DNA from 4 places in the Rhizobium sp. CB3171 genome. Region 4 is predicted to be linked to each of the others. Evidence: predicted binding sites of a transcription regulator. Region 4 holds the regulator's gene; each other region holds the start of a gene.
What was found. The regulator PhoB, encoded in region 4, activates phosphate uptake and scavenging genes when phosphate is short. The targets are predictions, from matches to a motif close to TGTCATNNANCTGTCAT.
Positions count from the first base shown of each region.

Region 1: a site for PhoB is predicted at 1,540-1,556, ahead of QA648_RS07815 (UDP-2,3-diacylglucosamine diphosphatase). Genes of this name have one in related genera too.
Region 2: a site for PhoB is predicted at 3,032-3,048, ahead of pstS (phosphate ABC transporter substrate-binding protein PstS). Genes of this name have one in related genera too.
Region 3: a site for PhoB is predicted at 1,600-1,616, ahead of QA648_RS30495 (DUF47 domain-containing protein). Genes of this name have one in related genera too.

Region 1 is NZ_CP121652.1:1,589,241-1,594,794, forward strand. Features, by position in the region: gene QA648_RS07810 (MFS transporter) at 1-501, opposite strand, end outside; gene QA648_RS07815 (UDP-2,3-diacylglucosamine diphosphatase) at 668-1,474, opposite strand; gene QA648_RS07820 (glycerophosphodiester phosphodiesterase family protein) at 1,587-2,342, opposite strand; gene QA648_RS07825 (NADP-dependent malic enzyme) at 2,579-4,891, shown strand; gene QA648_RS07830 (hypothetical protein) at 5,138-5,554, shown strand, end outside.
Region 2 is NZ_CP121652.1:956,103-961,656, forward strand. Features, by position in the region: gene QA648_RS04735 (hypothetical protein) at 204-533, opposite strand; gene QA648_RS04740 (CoA-binding protein) at 645-1,073, shown strand; gene QA648_RS04745 (O-acetylhomoserine aminocarboxypropyltransferase) at 1,249-2,532, shown strand; gene QA648_RS04750 (cupin domain-containing protein) at 2,566-2,910, shown strand; gene pstS (phosphate ABC transporter substrate-binding protein PstS) at 3,237-4,208, shown strand; gene pstC (phosphate ABC transporter permease subunit PstC) at 4,283-5,254, shown strand; gene pstA (phosphate ABC transporter permease PstA) at 5,266-5,554, shown strand, end outside.
Region 3 is NZ_CP121653.1:2,490,047-2,495,600, forward strand. Features, by position in the region: gene QA648_RS30490 (CHAP domain-containing protein) at 470-1,216, shown strand; gene QA648_RS30495 (DUF47 domain-containing protein) at 1,731-2,372, shown strand; gene QA648_RS30500 (inorganic phosphate transporter) at 2,372-3,391, shown strand; gene QA648_RS30505 (ABC transporter ATP-binding protein) at 3,620-4,621, opposite strand; one part of gene QA648_RS30510 (IS3 family transposase) at 4,779-5,115, shown strand; one part of gene QA648_RS30510 (IS3 family transposase) at 5,115-5,554, shown strand, end outside.
Region 4 is NZ_CP121652.1:152,769-158,322, reverse strand. Features, by position in the region: gene QA648_RS00780 (aspartate aminotransferase family protein) at 1-1,157, opposite strand, end outside; gene QA648_RS00775 (GcrA family cell cycle regulator) at 1,583-2,107, shown strand; gene phoB (phosphate regulon transcriptional regulator PhoB) at 2,207-2,890, opposite strand; gene phoU (phosphate signaling complex protein PhoU) at 2,923-3,636, opposite strand; gene pstB (phosphate ABC transporter ATP-binding protein PstB) at 3,688-4,503, opposite strand; gene pstA (phosphate ABC transporter permease PstA) at 4,518-5,554, opposite strand, start outside.

The DNA.
Region 1 (5,554 bases), 1.4 Mb from region 4:
ACCCCATTTGCCGATCATCTGACCGCCGATAAGGGTCGAGAAGATGAAGGCGATCGATCCCCAGACGCGCATCGAGCCATAATCGAACCCCCAGCGCCGCACGCCGGAAATGGCAATCGATTCTACGACAGGGACGTAAGGCGCGTATGTCGCCCCCTGAATGGCGTAGACCAGCAACACCGGCCAGAAATCGCTCGTCCAATAAAGCGCGATCGCCGTCAGCAGTGACAGTGCGCCCGACCAGAACAACACGTTCGCGCGTTCATCCACGCGATCGGCAAGTATTCCGACAATGGGCACGACGAGAACGCGCACCACCATCGGCACGGCGAGGATAAGACCGATCTCGCGGTCACCGAAATTCAGTCCCGTCAGCCAAACTGGGAAAAACGGCAGAGCAATGCCGTTGACGAGCAACGGAGCACAATAGGACAAGGCGGTGCGCAGACGAAAATGCGGAGGCGCGCCCTCGCCCGGGAGAGATTTTGTCGCGGGAATCATGACAGACCTGAAGGGAAACTGATTGTTCCCTATCACTCCATCGTGAATACGACTATGGCGAGAAATAGCCGAACCGAAACGTTTCGGATAAAATATGAGGCTGTCGTCAGATTGCAGCGATCAAAAATTGTGACGGGCCGTTATCGGACCCGTGAAGCGGCGCAAATTACGCCGCCTGTGCCCCGAGCGCTTCCGACACGTCCTCGACGGCGGCGCTGACCGGCTGTGCCTCGGTGATCGACTGCCAGGTGATCAGCTCGAACGTGCCGTCTTCATGCTCGGCGATCGCCGTGCAGCTTTCGACCCAGTCGCCCGTGTTGATGTAGCGGATGCCATCGAAGTCCTCGATGACGGCATGATGGATGTGGCCACAGATGACGCCGTCGGCATCGTTGCGCTTGGCCTCTTCGACCACGACGCGCTGGAACTCGCCGATGAAATTGACCGCATGCTTGACCTGAAGCTTCGCCCAGGCCGAGAACGACCAATAGGGCATGTTCAGGCGGCGGCGAACGGCGGCAAGGCCGACATTGATCAGGATGGCCATATCGTAGGCCCAATCGCCGAGATAGGCGAGCAGGCGCGCGTTGCGAACGACGACGTCGAATTCGTCGCCATGCAGGACGAGATACTTCTTGCCGTCGGCGGTCTCGTGGATCGCCCGCTCGGCCACTTCGATGCCGCCGAAATGCATGCCGGGGAAATCACGCAGGAATTCGTCGTGATTGCCGGGGATATAGACGATGCGGGTGCCCTTGCGCGCCTTGCGCAGCAGTTTCTGCACCACGTCGTTGCAATCTTGCGGCCAGTACCAAGTGCGCTTCAGCCGCCAGCCGTCAACGATATCACCAACAAGGAAGATGGTGTCCGCTTCGTGATGACGCAGAAAATCGATCAGATAGTCCGCCTTGGCTGCTTTCGAGCCCAGGTGCACGTCAGAAATGAATAGCGTTCGAAACCGCCTGACATTCATGTTTTCATTCACGAACTCAATGTCCGTGCCCTATCCTACGTTGGCTATTCCAAAATCAGACTCGTGTTTCAGGATGATGACAAATCCTGTGCGAGAGGCCTGTTGCGGACGATCAGCCGCGCTTTGCAGCTATGGCGAGATCCGGCCGATCGGTTGTGAAACTTGCGACGCCGAGGCGAAACATCGCCCTTGCCGCTTCACTCGTATGCGCCGCCCAGCCATGCACCGTCACGCCGCTTTTCCGAAAAAGGTCCATCACTTCGGCATCGATGGTGTCGGCCCGCAAGGCAATCTCGTGGACGCCAAACCGGCCAAGCGCGGCAAGAATACCTCTCCAGCCGATTTGCGCGGCTGTCTGCGGCGAACAGAGAAAGATGAGGCCGAGAAGCTCGCCGACATTCAGGCCACGCTCCTCAAGCGCGGCACTGAAAGCTTCCAGGCGCGGGAGCGCGAAACTGGTCACCATTGTCCGCTTCAGCATGTCGGTCGCCAGCAACTCGTCCGCAATACGGCCTTCCATGCCTTCATATGGTTTGCCGTCCAGCCTCGTCTTGATCTCCAGCCGAAGGTCGACCGCGGACGGCCCGAAGATGTCGATGGTTTCGGCAAGTGTCGGAATGGTCTCGCCGCCGCTGCCGATGACGATATGGCGCATCAGTTCGTCATGGCTTAAGTCGGCGATCGCGCCCTTGCCGTCCGTCATGCGGTCGATCAGCGCGTCGTGATGGACGACGAGCTTGTCTTCACGCGTCTGATGCACGTCGAATTCGACGAGATCGACATCGAGTTTAGCGGTTTCGGAAAAGGCGAGCCTGGTGTTTTCGGGCCAAAGATGCGAACCGCCGCGGTGGGAAGCAATGAGGGTCATGGAGGCTCCTCTGTTTTTTGCCCTCATAGGCCCACGCCATGAACCCCTTATGACGCATTCACTTTTCGCTTACCATCGGGCTCGAATGTCACCGTTGCGGGACAAGAAAAACAATTGTGAAAACGGCGCTGCAAAAAACCTTTCCTCTGCGTCAATTGCATACTGTGCACCCTGAGTGATTGATGTATGCAGGGATTCAAAAAGCGCGAGTGCGCAAGCAGAAACGGAGAAGCGTGATGGATACGCACGACACATCGAAGGCAGCCAAGAACATGGCGAGCGGCAATCTCGACGAACAGGCTCTCTTCTTTCATCGCTATCCCCGCCCCGGCAAGCTGGAAATCCAGGCGACGAAGCCGCTCGGCAACCAGCGTGACCTGGCGCTTGCCTATTCTCCCGGCGTTGCCGCGCCCTGCCTTGCCATCCGCGACAATCCGGAAACGGCTTTCGACTACACCTCGCGCGGCAATCTCGTCGCGGTCATATCCAATGGTTCGGCCGTCCTCGGTCTCGGCAATATCGGTCCGCTTGCCTCCAAGCCGGTGATGGAAGGCAAGGCCGTACTCTTCAAGAAATTTGCCGGCATCGACGTCTTCGACGTCGAAATCGCCGCACCTACCGTCGATGAGATGGTCAGCACGATTTCGGCGCTGGAGCCGACCTTCGGCGGCATCAATCTCGAAGACATCAAGGCACCCGAGTGCTTCGACGTCGAACGTCGTCTGCGTGAGAAGATGGAAATCCCGGTCTTCCACGACGACCAGCACGGCACCGCCATCATCGTTGCCGCCGCTATTCTCAACGGGCTGGAATTGGCCGGGAAGAAGATCGAAGAGGTCAAGATCGTCGCCTCGGGCGCTGGCGCCGCCGCGCTCGCCTGCCTCAACCTGCTGGTCATCCTTGGCGCCAAGCGCGAAAACATCTGGGTCCACGATATCGAGGGCCTCGTCTATGAAGGCCGTACCGAGCTGATGGACGAATGGAAGTCCATTTATGCGCAGAAGAGCGACAAGCGCGTGCTTGCCGAGTCGATCCCCGGCGCCGACGTCTTTCTGGGCCTCTCCGCCGCCGGCGTGCTGAAGCCCGAGCTGCTGGAGCAGATGGCGGAAAAGCCGCTGATCATGGCGCTCGCCAATCCGACACCCGAAATCATGCCGGATCTCGCCCGTGCCGCCCGGCCGGACGCGATGATCTGCACCGGCCGCTCGGATTTTCCGAACCAGGTCAACAACGTCCTCTGTTTCCCCTACATCTTCCGGGGGGCGCTCGATTGCGGCGCCAAGACGATCAATGAGGAAATGAAGATGGCCGCAGTGCGCGCCATCGCCTCGCTTGCCCGCGAGGAGCCGTCCGATGTCGCCGCCCGCGCCTATAGCGGCGAAACGCCGGTCTTCGGGCCGAATTATCTGATCCCCTCGCCCTTCGATCCGCGTCTGATCCTGCGCATTGCGCCTGCCGTTGCGAGAGCCGCGGCCGAAAGTGGCGTGGCCCTGCGCCCCATTGCCGATTTCGACGCCTATATGGACGAACTCAACCGCTTCGTCTTCCGCTCGGGCTTCATCATGAAGCCGATCTTCGCCGCCGCGAAGATCGCAGAGCGCAAGCGCGTCGTCTTCTCCGAAGGCGAGGATGAGCGCGTACTGCGCGCTGCCCAGGTTCTTCTCGAAGAGGGCACCGCTGCTCCGATCCTGATCGGACGTCCCTCCGTTATTGAGACCCGTCTGAAGCGCTATGGCTTGAAGATCCGGCCGAACACCGATTTCGCCGTCATCAATCCGGAAGACGATCCGCGCTTCCGCGAATATGTCGACCTCTACTTCTCGCTGGTCGGCCGCAGCGGCGTCATTCCGGAAGCGGCGCGAACGATCGTGCGCACCAACACCACGGTCATCGGCGCCCTGGCAGTAAAGCGCGGCGAAGCCGACGCGCTGATCTGCGGCCTCGAAGGCCGTTACGAGCGCCATCTGCGCATCGTCCGCCAGATCATCGGCAAACGCTCCGATGTTCGCGACTTCTCGGCGCTCAGCCTGCTGATCTCGCAGCGTGGCGCGACGTTCTACACCGACACCTATGTCAACTTTAATCCGAATGCGGAGGAGATCGCCGAGTCAACGGTGCTGGCGGCCGAAGAAATCAAACGTTTCGGCATCTCGCCCCGCGCCGCCCTCGTTTCGCATTCGAACTTCGGTTCGCGGGAGTCGGAAAGCGCAACCAAGATGCGCAAGGCGCTGGCGCTTGTCCGCGAGATGGCACCGGAGCTGGAAGTCGACGGCGAAATGCACGGCGACAGCGCTATTTCCGAAAGCCTGCGCCGCCACGTCATGCCCGACAGCACGCTTTCCGGCGAAGCGAACCTGCTCGTCTTCCCAAATCTTGACGCGGCCAACATCACGCTTGGTGTGGTCAAGACCATGACCGACGGCCTGCATGTTGGTCCGATCCTTCTCGGCACCGCGCTTCCGGCGCACATCCTGTCGCCCTCCGTCACGTCGCGCGGCGTCGTCAACATGGCGGCCCTTGCTGTGGTCGAGGCTTCTCAGCCGAATTGAGCGAACACGCTCGTCGGTGCCGTCTTCTGAGGCGGCCACCGGCGAGCTCTTGGCAACCCGCCCTCTGATCGTGCCGACAATAACTTGCCCGCCAACCTCACCAGACGGTGACAAGCGGCAAACCGAGCCGCGTCTTCGATCATTTCGCAAGAATTTTCCCACCCGAACCGTATTTCTGATAGGTTTGTTGTTAAGCTCCACGCTGTATCGTTTTTCAAAGTCGAACCGCTTTCGAAGAGCAAAATCGTGAACCGCGGCAGAAATTACGTCTCTTGTCTTTTACTGTCCCTGCTGGCTGCATCGCCGGCTTTTGCACAGACGAATACCATCTGCGACGAACTGCATGGCCGGTATGCTAATATCACGGAAGTTGTCGGCGCCAGCACTGAGACACGGCAGCTTTCTCGCGCCATCGCCCAACAAAATACCATGATCCGCCGGCTCAAGAGCGATATGCGCATTCAGGGCTGCTCTTACGACAGCAGCATGGTGAATATCGGCGGCTCAGGCGATAGCGGCGACTGCGATGAAATGGAGAACTCGCTGGACCGCATGGAGCAGGACCTGGGTTCACTGATGGATGAACGTGAGCTGAGCTTGACCCGCATCGACGCTGAAAGGGCACAGCGCCGGCAATTGCTCATTGCCATGCAACGGCAGGGC
Region 2 (5,554 bases), 800 kb from region 4:
TGGGGTTATTCCGATAACATCCAAAGCGCTATGAGGATGTTATCGTGCTATCATGATTAAGGAACGGCACGTTTTGGGGAGTAACCAAATTGCGGCCGCGGGGCAAAACTGCACCGCATCGCGATCAACGCGATGCAGGCTGAACCACAATCCCATGCGCAAATCGAGATCGAGAGAGGCTAGCAACCTGCTTTGCCGTGCTGCTATCGATGCGGGATGAGCAAATCATCGTCGTCGAAATCGGTCGACGGCCGACATGTGTAGACGGGGCAGTTGGGCCTGTCCTTGGTCGGAATATAGTCCTGATAGGCATAGTAGCCGGGATCGCAGGCATTGCTGTCAGAAACGACACGATCATAGAGCGTCATGTTGCGCACCCTGGTGGACGGATAGCGCATGATTACCGCCCGTTCGCGGTCTATGATCGCCTTAGCCTGGCCACAGGTGAAGGACATGGAGTTGTACCGTGAGATCGCCAAGGCCGGGCTGGCGGCGGAGGCAATCAGCAGGCTCAGCAGGATGATTTTTTTCATCGGAGCAATTCTCCCTGAAATTGTTATAATACCTATATATACGCGAAAGCCGCGGCCGTGGTTTCCGGATTTGTGGCAAAACGCAAGTGTGATCCAAAGGGAGGCTCCGTGATGAACCATGACCGCTACGAGGATTCTTATATCGCCGATATCCTTTTATCCGTACGGACCATTGCGCTTGTTGGCGCATCGCCCAATCCCGCGCGGCCTAGCAACGGCGTCATGGCCTACCTGATGGCGCGAGGCTATCGCGTCATTCCCGTCAATCCCGGGCAGGCCGGCAAGGAGATCCTCGGACAATGGGTCTTTGGTCATCTGGCCGATATTCCCGAGCCGGTCGACATGGTTGATGTCTTCCGTGCACCGGAATATCTGCGCTCGGTGGTCGAGGAGACGATCATGATCGAGCCGAGGCCGCCGGTCATTTGGGGCCAGCTCGGCGTCAGAGACGATGCCGCCGCTGCGAGAGCGGAAGCGGCCGGTGTCAAGGTCGTCATGGATCGCTGCCCGGCCATCGAATATCCGCGCCTGGTCGCCTGACCCCGACAGCCTGCGCCTGACTACTGCGAAAAGCTGACCATTTTGTCGCGCGATATCGCCGAAAGATGGCAGGTTTTTTCCGTGAGCGGAAAAGCTCGGCAAAGTTCGCGGTTAACTTTAAGGCCTGAGACGCTATGATCCTCCCGTTATAATAGTATGGGCGGAAGGAGAGGGCATGCCGACCAACAATCCAGGTTTCGACACGCTGGCGATTCATGCGGGCGCGCAGCCGGACCCGACGACGGGCGCCCGCGCGACACCGATCTATCAGACGACCTCCTTCGTCTTTCAGGATGCGGACCACGCCGCCGCACTCTTCGGGCTGCAGCAGTTCGGCAATATCTACACGCGCATCATGAACCCGACCCAGGCCGTACTCGAGGAACGGGTGGCCGCCCTCGAAGGAGGCACGGCCGGCCTCGCCGTCGCCTCCGGTCATGCCGCTCAGATGCTCGTCTTTCACACCATCATGCAGCCGGGCGACAATTTCGTCGCCGCTAGGCAGCTCTACGGTGGCTCGATCAATCAGTTCGGCCACTCCTTCCAGAATTTCGATTGGCATGTGCGCTGGGCCGACTCCGCCGATCCGGCCACGTTCGAGACACAGATCGACAGCCGCACCCGCGGCATCTACATTGAAAGCCTCGCCAATCCCGGCGGTACCTTCGTCGACATCGAGGCGATCGCCGCCGTTGCCCGCCGGCACGGCCTGCCGCTGATCGTCGACAATACCATGGCCAGCCCCTATCTCATCCGGCCGTTGGAGCATGGCGCCGACATCGTCATCCATTCGCTGACCAAATTCATGGGCGGCCACGGCAATTCCATGGGTGGCATGATCATCGATGGCGGCACCTTCGACTGGTCCGCGTCAGGCAATTATCCGATGCTGTCGACGCCGAGGCCGGAATATAACGGCATCGTGCTGCACGCCACCTTCGGCAATTTCGCTTTCGCCATCGCCTGCCGCGTCCTCGGCCTGCGCGATCTCGGCCCTGCCATCTCCCCCTTCAATGCCTTCTTGATCCTTACGGGCATCGAGACGTTGCCGCTGCGCATGCAGCGCCATTCCGACAATGCGATCGCCGTCGCCCGCTGGCTGAAAGGACAGGACAAGGTGGCCTGGGTGAACTATGCCGGCCTTGAGGACGACCCGAACCATCCGCTGCAACAGCGCTATTCGCCCAAGGGGGCGGGTTCCGTCTTCACCTTCGGATTGAAGGGCGGGTATGAAGCGGGCAAGGGATTTGTGGAAGGCCTGGAGCTCTTTTCCCATCTCGCCAATATCGGCGACACGCGCTCCCTGGTCATCCACCCTGCCTCGACGACGCACAAGCAGCTCACCGACGAGCAGAAAATCGCAGCCGGCGCCGGTCCGGACGTGGTGCGCCTGTCGATCGGCATCGAGGACGTCAAGGACATCATCGCCGACCTTGAGCAGGCGCTGGCGAAGGTGTGACACGGAGCGTTTCCAGATCGGGACGGAAGATTTATGACAACGTATTTACGATTGGACCCCGAAGGCGTCGAGCCGGAAACCGGTGCTCCCGCCGACGATCGCATCGTTTCCGGGGCGCCAAAGTTCCGCACCTGGAATGTCGAGGAAGCTGATGGCGGCCTCTACGCGGGCATATGGGAGGCAACGCCCGGAAAATGGCGAATCGTCTATGACGAGTGGGAGTATTTCCATATCCTTTCCGGCTACTCGGTGGTAACTGCCGAAAATGGCGAGGCTTTTCACCTGCGTGCCGGCGATCGCATGATTCTGAGACCCGGCTTTAAGGGGACGTGGGAAGTCATTGAAACCACCCGAAAGGATTATGTGATCCGTCTCTGACGGCGCCGCAAAGCCGGTCGAATCAAATCAGGACGGCCAGCGCCGTTCGGACGCGCGCAGGCATTTGTTAGCCGGCCAGCGCAAATAGCCGTTTTCATTGCCGCAAGTTGTGTCACTGGCCTTTCACCAAACTGTCATCAAACTGAAACACTGCGAGATTAGAGCCATCACTGTCGCCAGGAGATTGAGGTGGGGGTTACGAACCGATGGGGACGTTCCGTGCTCAGATCCTGCTCGCCATCCATTCATCACTTGAGGAAGTGAGTTCAATCATGTTGAATCAGAAATTTCGTTCGCTTTGCCTGACTGCAGGCTTCATCGCGGCTATGTCCGTGTCGGCCTCGGCTGCCGACATCACGGGCGCCGGCTCGAGCTTTATCGCGCCGGTTATGTCCAAGTGGGCTGAAGGCTATAAGGCTGCGACGAACAACGTCGTCAACTACCAGTCGGTCGGTTCGGGCGCCGGCATCAAGCAGCTCCTCGACAAGACGATCGTATTCGGCGCTTCGGATAAGCCGATGAGCGACGCTGACCTCGAGAAGAACGGCATTGCCCAGTTCCCGATGATCTCCGGCGGTATCGTCGTTTCCTATAACGTTGAAGGCGTAAAGCCGGGCGAACTCGTTCTCGACGGCAAGACGCTGGCCGACATCTTCCTCGGCAAGGTCGCCAAGTGGGACGATGCAGCCATCAAGGCCCTGAACCCCGACGTGAAGCTGCCTTCCACCGCGATCTCCGTCGTTTATCGCGCCGACAGCTCGGGCACGACCTTCAACTTCACCGATTTCCTGTCGAAGGTTTCGCCGGAGTGGAAAGAAAAGGTTGGTTCGAACACGGCAGTTGAATGGCCGGTCGGCTTTGGCGCCAAGGGTTCCGAAGGCGTTTCCACCACTGTCAACCAGACGGCTGGTTCGATCTCTTACGTTGAATATTCCTACGTCGTCGCCAACCACATTGGTTTCGCGAAGATGAAGAACGCTGCCGGCAAGGTTGTCGAGCCTAGCCTCGATACATTCAAGGCTGCTGCTTCCAACGCCGATTGGGCTCATGCCAAGAACTTCAACCTGATCATCACCAATCAGCCGGGCGAAAAGAGCTGGCCGATTGCCGCTTCGACCTGGGTTATGCTCTACAAGAAGCCGGCCGATGCCGCTAAGAACGAAGAGGCCCTGAAGTTCTTCAAGTGGTCCTATCAGAACGGTCAGAAGGACGCGACCGCCCTGTCTTATCTGGCAGTCCCGGACAATGTCGTCGAGATTGTCGAGAAGTCCTGGCAGAAGGACTTCGGCACGAAGTAATTTGTGCTGGGTGAGAAGTTGCGGCGGACAGGGTATAGCCCTGTCCGCCTTTCGTCACGGACAAGGGGAAATCGATGGCTGACGCGACTCAGACGGCTGCCTTCCAGGCTATAGATACCACCGCCAGCACCAGAAAATTCCGGATGCAGGATCGGATTTTCTATTTTATGACGCTTGGCTCGGCTACTCTTGTCGTGCTTCTGCTGCTGGCAATCCTGGTGGTTCTTGTCATCGATGCCTTGCCAACCTTCCAGACCTTCGGCTTGTCGTTCCTCTTTGGCACAAAGTGGAGCGCTCCCGTTGACATCTACGGTGCAGTGCCTGCCGTGGTCGGTACGCTGGTGAGTTCGTTCATCGCCATGCTGATTGCCGTTCCCCTCGGCATCGGCATTGCCATCTTCCTCACGGAACTTTGCCCCGGCAGCCTGCGACGTCCGATCAGCACGGCCATCGAGCTTTTGGCCGGTGTGCCCTCCATTATCTACGGTATCGTCGGTCTGTTCATTCTCGTGCCGCTGATGCAGAACTATATCCTGCCCTTCCTTATGATGACGATCGGCCAAGTGCCGTTGATCGGCCTGCTGTTCCAGCCGCCGGCCCCGGGCGTCGGCCTGTTGACGGCAAGCCTCGTGCTGGCTGTCATGATCCTGCCGTTCATCACCGCGATCGCCCGCGACGTGTTCAGCACCGTGCCGCCGATGTTGCGTGAATCCGCTTACGGCATGGGCATGACCACATGGGAGGTGGCCCGCCACATCCTGATCCCCTATACACGTCGCGGCCTCGTCGGCGGCATCATGCTCGGCCTCGGCCGCGCGCTCGGCGAAACCATGGCCGTCACCTTCGTTGTAGGCTCGGTGAGCCGTCTGCAATCGTCGATCATTTCGCCGTCCACCACCATTTCCGCCCAGATCGCGAACAACTTCGGCGATGCCGACGGTCTACAATTGTCGAGCCTGATCGCGCTCGGCCTGCTCCTGTTCGTCCTTTCCTTCTGCGTGCTAGCAGCGGCGAGATGGATGATCGGCCGCGGCGACGCGCATTGAGGAAAACACCCATGGAAAATGCAATTCGTCAGAATCTCGTGTCGAGGCGCTATGGGAAGAACCGGGTGATGATGGCCTTGTGCTTCCTCGCGGCCATCCTCGGCATATTCTTTCTCAGCGTGATCCTTGTGACCCTGCTTTATCGCGGCGTATCGGCACTCAGCCTCGACGTCTTCACGATGTCGATCCCGGCGCAGGGCTCGCGCGGTGGTCTGATCAACGCGATCTATGGCACCGTGCTGGTCACGGGCTGCGCCATCCTGATCGCCGCGCCGATCGGCATTCTCGCCGGCACCTATC
Region 3 (5,554 bases), on a different replicon from region 4:
TGTGCGACTCAATTCTTTATTTTTCTCTTTTTTAAGAAGTTCGAATTGAACGGAAAACAGTAAAATTAAAGGGGTTGAAGAGAAGCTGAGTTTTCAGATTATCACTTGGTTCAATCAGCCACTGCGCGAAGAAGTGGGGCGCGTGCTGATGACCGTCTCTCCACCCGAACACGAGCATTCTTTTGAGGAGCCTGCGAAGCTCGCTGTACATGGCTTTCCCGATTCAAACGGGCTTGCCGACTTGTGGAGCCGCTACGATACCGATCAGATCTCTACTCTGACAACAAGCGCGTAGGCGCGATTGGCGACGTACCTTTCCCGCAAAGGTTAGCATCGTTCTCTCGTCGGCGTGGAACGATCGATGAGCTCTGAGCGTTGCCACCGCTTGGTTCATTGAAACCGTTCTCCTCTTTGCGTGTTACAGCAACTGGCAGCTAAGGCGTTTCCAACGTTACCATGGAGGTCTCGTATGATTACGCGGCGAGTGCTTTTGGCGATGGTTGCGACCGTTCCGGTCCTAAAATCCGAGCTTGCCTTTGGAGGCAAAACTGGTCGCGAGACCATCGTCCAACTGCAATACCCACCGCCCCTGGTCACCATCCCAGAGCGGCGGATGCGACGCTCCGCTCCGACACCCATGGAGATTGAACAAACTCGTGACGCCCTTGCCTTAACGCCGACCGGACCGCGTCCGATCGACATCGCGCAGAGTTTTATCGACCGCTACTACGAGCGCAAACCTTCAGTCATCTCGCAACGACCGCCGCCGGCAGCACTGAACCCTCTCATTGCCGAATTTCTCGCGGTTACAGCGCGGCATCCGCTGAACGATCCGGTTCCATGGTGCGCTGCCTTCATCAATTTCTGCATCCGCCGTAATGGCGGGGTAGGCAGTTCAAGCGCATGGTCGCAGTCGTTCCTGCCACCGGCGTTCGACGCTGTCGAGTCACCTCAGGAAGGCGACCTGGCAGTCTTCACCTGCGTTAGCTCATTTACAGGGAAAGATATCGGACTAGGCCATGTAGCTTTCTTCAGACGTTTCGAAGACGAGCAGCACCTTGTCGTCGTTGGCGGCAATCAGGCAACACAAGACCATTCCAGCATCATTTCACAGAGAATTTTGCCAATCGGCAACAAGCCCGTGCGAAGGCACACAAGCACCGGCAAAGTAATATCGGCGATGATGCACCTCAACCAGTTTGTGCGTCCGGCATAATTCCCGACATTCACCATGGCGACACGCACGCGACCGCCGCTAGATCTGTCTCACGGAATGCGGGTCAAAGCAGGGGCGCAGACGGATTCCACCTTGTTCGAATTGTACGCTTCTGGTTCCGGACACCACGCTTTTCGATTACAGAATAGCGACCCCCCTTTAACAGTCGTGCCCGAAATGGAACCGAGCTCTGAACCCGGTTATCAAAAGAGATTTGCTCGCGGCCAGTATACGGCGCGAAGCGGCCCGACGGACCGCTAGTCCGGCGAGGACGGTCCCCATGACCCACCGTTGTATTTTGATCCAACCAGAATGGCGTGCGAGAGAATGGAAACCGATCCTGCACCGGTGCCGATCGAATGAACCCGAGGCCCTCCGGCGCCCGTCATAAATCTGTCATAAACCGGAATTTGGCCCTATCTCCTCAAGCAGATAATGTTTACGACACACGACTGTCACGGATGACGGCCGTCTGACATCGTCTTTTACGCAGACCAAAAATCGCGAGGTGCTTATGCTGGGTTGGTTTCGAAGGTTGATGCCACGCGAAGACCGGTTTTTCGACCTCTTCGAACAACATTCCAAGACGATCGTCGGAGCCGCCCAAGCCCTGGACAGGTTGCTCTCAGGAAAAGAGATCGAGCATCAATGCGAAACGATCATTCGATTGGAGGTTGAAGCGGACAATATCACGCGCGAGGTCATGCAGGCCGTGCGGCGAAGCTTCATCACCCCTTTCGATCGCGGAGACATCAAGGACCTCATCCAATCCATGGATGATGCGATCGACATGATGCACAAGACGGTGAAGACTATCCGTCTCTTTGAGCAGAGTAGCTTTGATCCCGGCATGCAGGAGATGGGCAAGACGGTCGTCGAAGCCGCCAATCTTATTGGTGAGGCAATCCCATTGCTTGATCGCATGAACGCCAACGCACCGCGACTTTCGGCGATCGTCGAGCAGGTGACCCGTGTTGAGGGCCGATCCGACGAGCTTCACGATCGGGGGCTCAAAGATCTGTTTCGACGGCACGGCGCTAATAATCCGATGGCGTATATGATCGGCAGTCAGATCTACGGCGAGCTGGAAAAGGTGGTCGACCGTTTCGAGGATGTCGCCAACGAGATCAGCGGCATCTTGATCGAGAATGTCTGATGGACGCCACCCTCGCCTTTCCGCTTCTAGTCGGCCTGATCGCAGTCGCCTTGCTGTTCGATTTTCTCAACGGCCTGCATGATGCGGCCAATTCGATTGCGACAATAGTATCGACGCGGGTTCTGAGGCCGCAATACGCAGTCTTCTGGGCAGCCTTCTTCAATTTCATTGCCTTCCTGTTTTTTGGCCTCCACGTGGCCGAAACGCTCGGCACCGGCATCATCGACCCGACGATCGTTACACCGCAGGTGATTTTCGCAGCTTTGATTGGCGCCATCGTTTGGAACGTCGTCACTTGGATATTTGGCATCCCCTCCAGTTCCTCGCATGCTCTGGTCGGCGGCTTGGTCGGAGCGGGTCTCGCCAAAACCGGACTAAGTTCGATTGTCTGGAACGGCCTGCTAAAGACCGCGTCGGCGATCGTCATGTCACCGATGATCGGCTTCCTTTTGGCGCTACTTCTCATCCTGACGGTGACATGGATATTCATCCGCCAGACGCCGTTCGCGGTCGATCGATCGTTTCGCTTCCTGCAATTCGCGTCGGCGTCCTTGTATTCGCTCGGCCACGGCGGCAACGACGCGCAGAAGACCATGGGTATCATCGCCGTGCTTCTCTATTCGCAGGGATACCTCGGCGGCAGCTTTCATGTGCCGCTCTGGGTCGTGCTTTCATGCCAAGCGGCAATGGCTCTCGGCACGCTGTTTGGCGGCTGGCGCATCGTTCACACGATGGGCTCGAAGATCACCAAGCTGAACCCGATGCAGGGTTTCTGTGCCGAAACGGGCGGCGCTTTGACCCTCTTCGGCGCCACGTGGCTCGGCATACCGGTTTCGACCACCCACACCATAACCGGCGCGATCATCGGCGTGGGCGCCGCAAAGCGTGTCTCAGCGGTCCGGTGGGGCCTCGCAGGCAACATCGTGGTCGCATGGGTCATCACGCTGCCGGCGGCGGCGGTGATTTCGGCACTTTCATTTTGGCTGGTGACGGTATTGAACCAAGTCTTTTTTCTGTGATGCCGTTCGGGCGCGGTCCGGCAATGTCTCGCTGCCGGCAGCCCAATTTGCGAGGATGAACGGGGCACGTCCTGAGATATCCCCGACACCCACGGTTCCAACGCGCATCACAGACACTTCAGGCATGGTTTCCTTCCTCCCCGCCAATGGCGCGGAATTGCAAAGATCGATCTTCGAAACACGAAGGCTGTTGAACCGCAGCGGTGAACACCCTTTCGTCGTTGAAGCTCATTGCTCTGACATACGGCGGCCATCTTCATCGAAGCGATGGAGATGTTGCAGGTCAGGGCTCATCCGCAGGATTTCACCTGCCTTAAAGTCGCGATGACCGGCGAAGCGGGCTATAAGTTCGCCAACCTCTGACTGGATGTAAGCGATCGTCTCGTTGCCGAGATGTTCGGCGATACGCACGGTTCCTGTCCACCGACCGTCATTGTCTAACGCGAGATGCTCGGGCCGTATGCCGAGCGTGGTGGCGCCTTCTTTGCGAGCTGCATCACCGGAGACCAGATTCATCTTGGGGGACCCGATAAATGTGGCAACGAACAAGGTTTGGGGCTTGTTATAAAGCTCGAGCGGAGAGCCGATCTGCTCAATGCGGCCCGCATTCATGACAACGATTTGATCAGCCAATGTCATAGCCTCGACTTGATCATGCGTCACATAAACCATGGTTGCCTTCAGCCGCTGATGGAGGTCCGCCAGTTCAACACGCATTTGCGTGCGCAAAGCAGCGTCCAGATTCGAGAGAGGTTCGTCGAATAAGAACACCTCAGGATTGCGCACGATCGATCGCCCGATCGCCACTCGTTGCCGCTGGCCGCCGGAGAGAGCCGCAGGTCTGCGTTTCAATAGCGGCTTGAGATGCAACACGTCCGCAGCAGCGGCCACCCTCGACTCACGCTCCTTTGCCGGCATCTTCGCGAGCCGCAGGCCAAAATCGATGTTCTGTTCGACTGTCATATGCGGAAAAAGCGCATAGGATTGAAAGACCATCGAGATTCCGCGTTTGGATGGCTCCTCACGCGTTACGTCCCTTCCGCCAATGGTGATTGAGCCCTTTGTCGGCTCCTCCAGACCGGCGATCATTCGCAACAACGTGGATTTGCCGCAACCGGACGGGCCGACAAGGACAGTGAACGACCCATCGGGAATCGCGAGTGTGAGGTCCGGAATGGTCTCGACAGCTCCAAAGGTTTTGTTGATGTGCGCAAGTTCTACATTGGCCATTGAATCCTCCCTGAGATTTTGAGCACCCGCTCAACCTTTGACCGCACCACCTGTGAGGCCAGCGACAATGTATTTCTGAGCAGCGACTGAATTAGCCCCCGAAAGGCCCGGACATGCTCCACCACTTAGCTAAGTGGGTAGGAGTAATGTTGGTAATATGACTAGCAGCAATTTTAAGATGGAAGTCCTCTCCGGGCCGGAACGTCGGCGGCGTTGGAGCACGGCAGAGAAGCTCGCGATCATCCACGAAACCTATGAGGCGGACGCGACGGTGAGCATCGTCGCGCGTCGACACGGTATCCAGCCGAACCAGTTGTTTGCGTGGCGCAAGCTGGCGTCCCAAGGGGCACTGACGGCGACGGCCGCCGAGGAGGAGGTCGTTCCGGCTTCCGAATACCGGGCGCTTCAGGCCCAGGTGAAGGAGTTGCAACGCCTGTTGGGCAAGAAGACGATGGAGAGCGAAATCCTGAAGGAAGCCCTCGAAATCGCCGGTGGCCCAAAAAAACATCTGTTGCGCTCGCTCTCTCTTCCGAGGGGGATTTTGGAATGAAGACCGTCTGCGAAACTTTGGGTGTCGCCCGCTCGAATATCGCCGCGCGCGCCGCAGGCTCCCCTTCCAAAGCCAGAGGACGCCCGCCACTACCTGATCGTGAGCTGCTGGAGGACATCAAGGCCGTCATCGCCGATACGCCTACCTACGGCTATCGGCGTGTCCATGCCATCCTGCGTCGGAATGCCCGGAAACTGGGGCGTTCGTGGCCCAATGCCAAGCGTGTCTACCGGGTGATGAAGCTGCACAATCTGCTGCTGGTGCGTCATACCGGAGCGGTCAATGATCGCCTTCACGACGGCCGGGTCGCCGTCGAGCGTTCAAACATCAGATGGTGCTCCGACGGCTTCGAGATCGGCTGCGACAACAAGGAGAAGGTGCGC
Region 4 (5,554 bases):
GCACGTTCGATGCGGGCAATGCCTTCGCGCGCCTCCTCGGCCGTGACCACCAGCGGCGGCAGCAGACGGATGACGTTGTCGCCGGCCGGCACACCCAGCAGATGTTCGGCGCGGATCGCCTGCAGCAGGTCCGCCTGGGGAATGGCCGCCTTGATGCCGAGCAACAACCCTTCGCCGCGAACATCCTCGATAATATCCGGAAAACGATCCTTGAGCGAGGCCAAGCCCTGGCGGAACACCAACGCAACATCGCGCACATGCTGCAGGAAACCGTCTGATAGCACGACATCGAGCACGGCGTTGCCGACCGCCATGGCGAGCGGATTGCCGCCATAGGTCGAGCCATGCGTGCCCGCCTTCATGCCTGCGGCCGCTTCCGCGGTCGCAAGGCAGGCACCGAGCGGAAAGCCACCGCCGATGCCCTTGGCGACGGCCATGATGTCAGGCGTGATGCCGGCCCATTCATGGGCAAAGAGCTTGCCGGTGCGTCCGACGCCGGTCTGAACCTCGTCGAGGACCAGAAGCAGGCCATTCTCATCGCAAATCTGACGCAGGCCGCGCAGGAACTCGTTGGTCGCCGGGCGGATACCGCCCTCGCCCTGCACGGGCTCGATCAGGATCGCGGCTGTCGCATCGGTGATGGCGGCACGCACCGCGTCGAGATCGCCGAAAGGCACCTGGTCGAAGCCGGGCGCCTTCGGGCCGAAACCTTCGAGGTACTTTTCCTGGCCTCCGGCGGCGATCGTCGCGATCGTGCGGCCATGGAAGGCGCCTTCGAAGGTGATGATATGGAATTTCTCGGGATGACCCTTGTAGAACTGGTAGCGACGCGCCGTCTTGATGGCGCATTCCAGCGCCTCCGCACCGGAATTGGTGAAGAATACCTTATCGGCGAAGGTCGCCTCCGTCAGGCGCTTCGACAATTTCTCCTGACCCGGCACCTCATAGAGGTTGGACAGGTGCCAGACCTTATCGGCCTGCGACTTCAGCTCTGCAACCAGATGTGGATGGGCGTGGCCAAGCGAATTCACCGCGACGCCCGCGGCGAAATCGAGATAACGCTCGCCGGTCTCCGTGATCAGCCACACGCCCTCGCCTCGCTCGAACCGCAGCGGAGCACGCATATAGGTGTCATAAAGCGGCGCGGTTTCAGCCATGGCGCATTCTCCTCGATCACAACCTTTAGGGCCAATCGTTTCCTTCGAATGAAACGGGCCCGGAAAAATCAAAAATGCCGCCTTGCGGCGGCATGGGCACTATTGATGTTTTGCACTGCGATGTCAACAAAACTGGCGATTTAGCAGGTGCGGCAGAGCGCCTCTCGATGGATGGCATGTCTTCGACAACTTATATTGCATAAATGCCACTCACGTATAGCAAGTTGGGGAAAACCTCGAAATCGATTCCTCAAGATTCCCGCGACTCTTGTCACGGAGTCAGCCTCACACTAGGTTAAAAACCAATTACTAGACTGCATGCGGCGGAACTAGTCACCACAATTTTAAAGCGTTTCACGCCTCGACCCAATTCGAGGCAATGGTGAGGGATTCTGCCATCAGAAACGCGATAGCGGAGACAGGGCATGAATTGGACAGACGAACGCGTCGAGAAGCTGAAAAAGCTGTGGTCCGAAGGTTTGAGCGCCAGCCAGATCGCGGCACAGCTCGGTGGTGTCAGCCGTAATGCCGTCATCGGCAAAGTGCATCGCTTGAGCCTGCCGGGCCGAGCGAAGGCCGGTGGTGCGGCAACCACAGCTCGAGCGCCGAAGCGCAATACCTCGGCCCCACGCGCGCCGAATTACGCCTCGCGCGTTGCAACCCGCACGGTTACCCGCCAGCAGGGTGCGACGATGCTCAAGGAAGAGGTCGAGATCGATACGGTCAGCGAAGTCGAATATCGTCCGGCCGCCAATGTGGTCGTTCCGATCTCGCGCCGCCTCGGCCTGACGGAGCTCACGGAGCGCACCTGCAAGTGGCCGGTCGGCGACCCGCTGAAGGAAGATTTTCACTTCTGCGGCAATGACAGCCCGGACTCTTCGCCCTACTGCACCTACCATCAGCGGCTGGCCTATCAGCCGGTGCATGACCGGCGCCGGGCCGCGCACTGAACCACACCAGACAAAGGAAAAACGGGCCGAAAGGCCCGTTTTCTGTTTCCGCCGCTATGTTGGATGGCCAATCGGGTTGCCCCGATCAGGCCTCCCCCATCAGGCCTCCATGGAATAACCCGCGCCGCGAACGGTGCGGATGACGTCCTGCATGTTGGAGAAATTCAGCGCCTTGCGCAGGCGGCCGACATGCACGTCGACGGTGCGTTCGTCGACATAGATATCATGCCCCCACACGCCGTCGAGCAACTGAGACCGAGAGAAGACGCGGCCGGGGGACGACATCAGGAATTCCAGAAGGCGGAATTCCGTCGGCCCCAACCGCACTTCACGGCTCTTTCGGTGGACGCGATGGGTTTCGCGGTCCAGTTCGATATCGCCGCAGCGCAGTACCGTGGACAGGACCTCCGGGCGGGCTCGGCGCAACATCGCCTTGACGCGGGCCATCAGTTCCGGCGTCGAGAACGGCTTGACGACATAGTCGTCCGCGCCGGTGGAAAGGCCGCGCACGCGCTCGCTTTCCTCGCCGCGAGCGGTGAGCATGATGATCGGCAGGCGCTCCGTCTCCGGCCGCATGCGCAGCCGACGGCAGAGCTCGATGCCGGACACGCCGGGGAGCATCCAATCGAGGATCAGAAGATCGGGGATGCGCTCCTGGAGGCGCAGCTCAGCTTCGTCGCCTCTCAGGATAGTGTCGACCTCGAAGCCCTCGGCCTCGAGATTATAGCGCAGCAGAACGCTTAGCGCTTCCTCGTCTTCTACAACAGCAACTCTCGGAACCATGCGCCTCTGGTCTCCTTCTCTTGGTGTCTACTTTATTCCGTTACCGAACCGACGGTGTTGGCGGTATCGTCCTTCGGGCGCTCGCCTTCGGGCTGGGCACCGGTCGCCATGTAATAGATCGTCTCGGCGATGTTCGTGGCATGGTCGCCGATGCGCTCGATGTTCTTGGCGCAGAAAAGAAGATGCGTGCAGGTGGTGATGTTGCGCGGATCTTCCATCATGTAGGTCAGCATCTCGCGGAAGAGCGAGGTGTACATGGCGTCGATTTCCTCGTCGCGTTCGCGGATCGACACGGCCTTGTCAGGTAAACGGGTCGAGTAGACGTCGAGCACTTCCTTGAGCTGGACGAGCGCCAGTTCGGAGAGGTGTTCGATGCCGCGGGCGAGACGACGCGGAACGCCGGTGCCCTGCACGGCGATGACGCGCTTTGCGGTGTTCTTGCCGAGATCGCCGACGCGCTCCAGATCGGCGGCGATGCGGATGGAGCCCATGATTTCACGCAGGTCCGCAGCCATCGGCTGACGGCGGGCGATGGTGACGATCGCCTTGTCGCCGACTTCGCGCTCGGCGTGGTCGAGAATGACGTCATCGGAGATGACCTTCTGCGCAAGGCTGGCATCGCCGTTTACCAGGGCGCGGACGCTGTCGCTGACCATCTGCTCCGCCAGGCCGCCCATTTCGGAAATGCGGCGCGTCAGGAACTTCAGGTCTTCGTCGTAAGCGGAGAGAATGTGTGTTGAGACCATTTTTTTATCCTCTAGGTGAAAGATGTGAAAGGAACCGCGCGGGGAGCATCATCAGCCAAAACGGCCCATGATGTAATCCTGCGTGCGGTAATCATCGGGATTGGTGAACATCTTATCGGTATCGTTCTCCTCGACCAGATGGCCGAGATGAAACATTGCGGTACGTTGCGAAACGCGGGCTGCCTGCTGCATGGAATGCGTCACGATGACGATCGTGAAGTTTTCCCGCAGCTCATGAATGAGTTCCTCGACTTTGGCGGTGGCGATCGGATCGAGCGCGGAGCACGGCTCGTCCATGAGAATGACCTCGGGACTGACGGCGACGGCGCGGGCGATGCAGAGGCGTTGCTGCTGACCGCCTGAGAGGCTAGTGCCGGCATCATAGAGCCGGTCCTTCACCTCGCCCCACAGCCCGGCCTTCTGCAGACTGGTTTCGACGATATGGTCGAGATCGCTCTTGGACCGATGCAGCCCATGGATACGCGGACCATAGGCCACATTCTCGTAGATCGACTTCGGAAACGGATTGGGCTTCTGAAACACCATGCCGACGCGGGCACGCAGCTCGACGACATCGATTGAGTTGTCGTAGATATCCTGATCGTCGAGCGTGATTTTGCCGGTGACGCGGCAGGTGTCTATCGTATCGTTCATGCGGTTGAGGCAACGCAGGAAGGTGGACTTGCCGCAGCCGGAAGGACCGATCAGCGCGGTGACAGTGTTGGCGCGGATGTTCAGATCCACGTCGAACAGCGCGCGCTTCTCGCCATAATGGACCGAGACGGCCTGACCGATCATCTTGTAGGGGATCGTCATCATCTTCTTGGCCAGTGCTTTTTCGCTCGCGGCTTCCGTCATCATGTTCATTCCATCGCCTCCCGTCACCAGCGCCGCTCAAAGCGACGGCGTAGCAGGATGGCCCCGATGTTCATCGCAACAAGGAAGAAGAGCAGGACGATAATGGCCCCGGAGGTTCTTTCGACAAAGGCGCGCTCGGCTTCGCTCGCCCACATGTAGATTTGCACCGGCAGGGCCGTCGAAGGATCGAGCGGCCCTCTCGGATAGTTGGCGACGAAGGCGACCATGCCGATCAGAAGCAGCGGCGCCGTCTCGCCGAGCGCATGGGCAAGGCCGAGGATCGTACCCGTCAGGATACCCGGCATGGCGAGCGGCAAGACGTGATGGAAAACCATCTGCATGCGCGATGCGCCAAGCCCGAGCGCGGCACTGCGGATCGACGGCGGCACGGCGCGCAATGCCGAGCGGGTGGCGATGATGATCATCGGCAGCGTCATCAGGCTCAGCACCAGCCCGCCGACCAGCGAGGCGGAACGCGGCAGGCCCATAAAGTTGATGAAGACCGAGAGGCCGAGCAGGCCGTAGACGATCGACGGCACCGCGGCGAGATTGTTGATGTTGACCTCGATCAGATCCGTCAACCGGTTCTTCGGCGCGAATTCCTCAAGGTAGATCGAGGCGGCGACGCCGACCGGCAGCGCCAAGACCAGCACGGTCAACATGAGATAGAGCGAGCCGATTAGCGCGACGCCGAGACCCGCGGCCTCCGGGCGACTGGAATTGCCGGACAGGAACAGACCGGTATTAAACGCCTCGTGCAGGGCGCCGGCGGCGGCGAGCTGCCTCATCCAGGCGAGTTGCTGGTCGGAGACCTTGCGGTCCTTTTCGTCCGCCGTCAGGTCGATCTGTCCCTTGTAGGCAGAGTCGATATTGGCACTGGCGAGGAAAGTGACCTTCACCGTCTTTCCGATGACAGAGGGATCGGCCACGACCTTGTCGCGCAATGCAATGCGTGCGCCGTCCGATACCATTTCCATCGCCTGGCGCACGAGCGCCCGATTGGAAGGATCGATGCCCAGCGCCTTCACCACGGCGTCGCGTACCAGCGCCGTATAGTTGG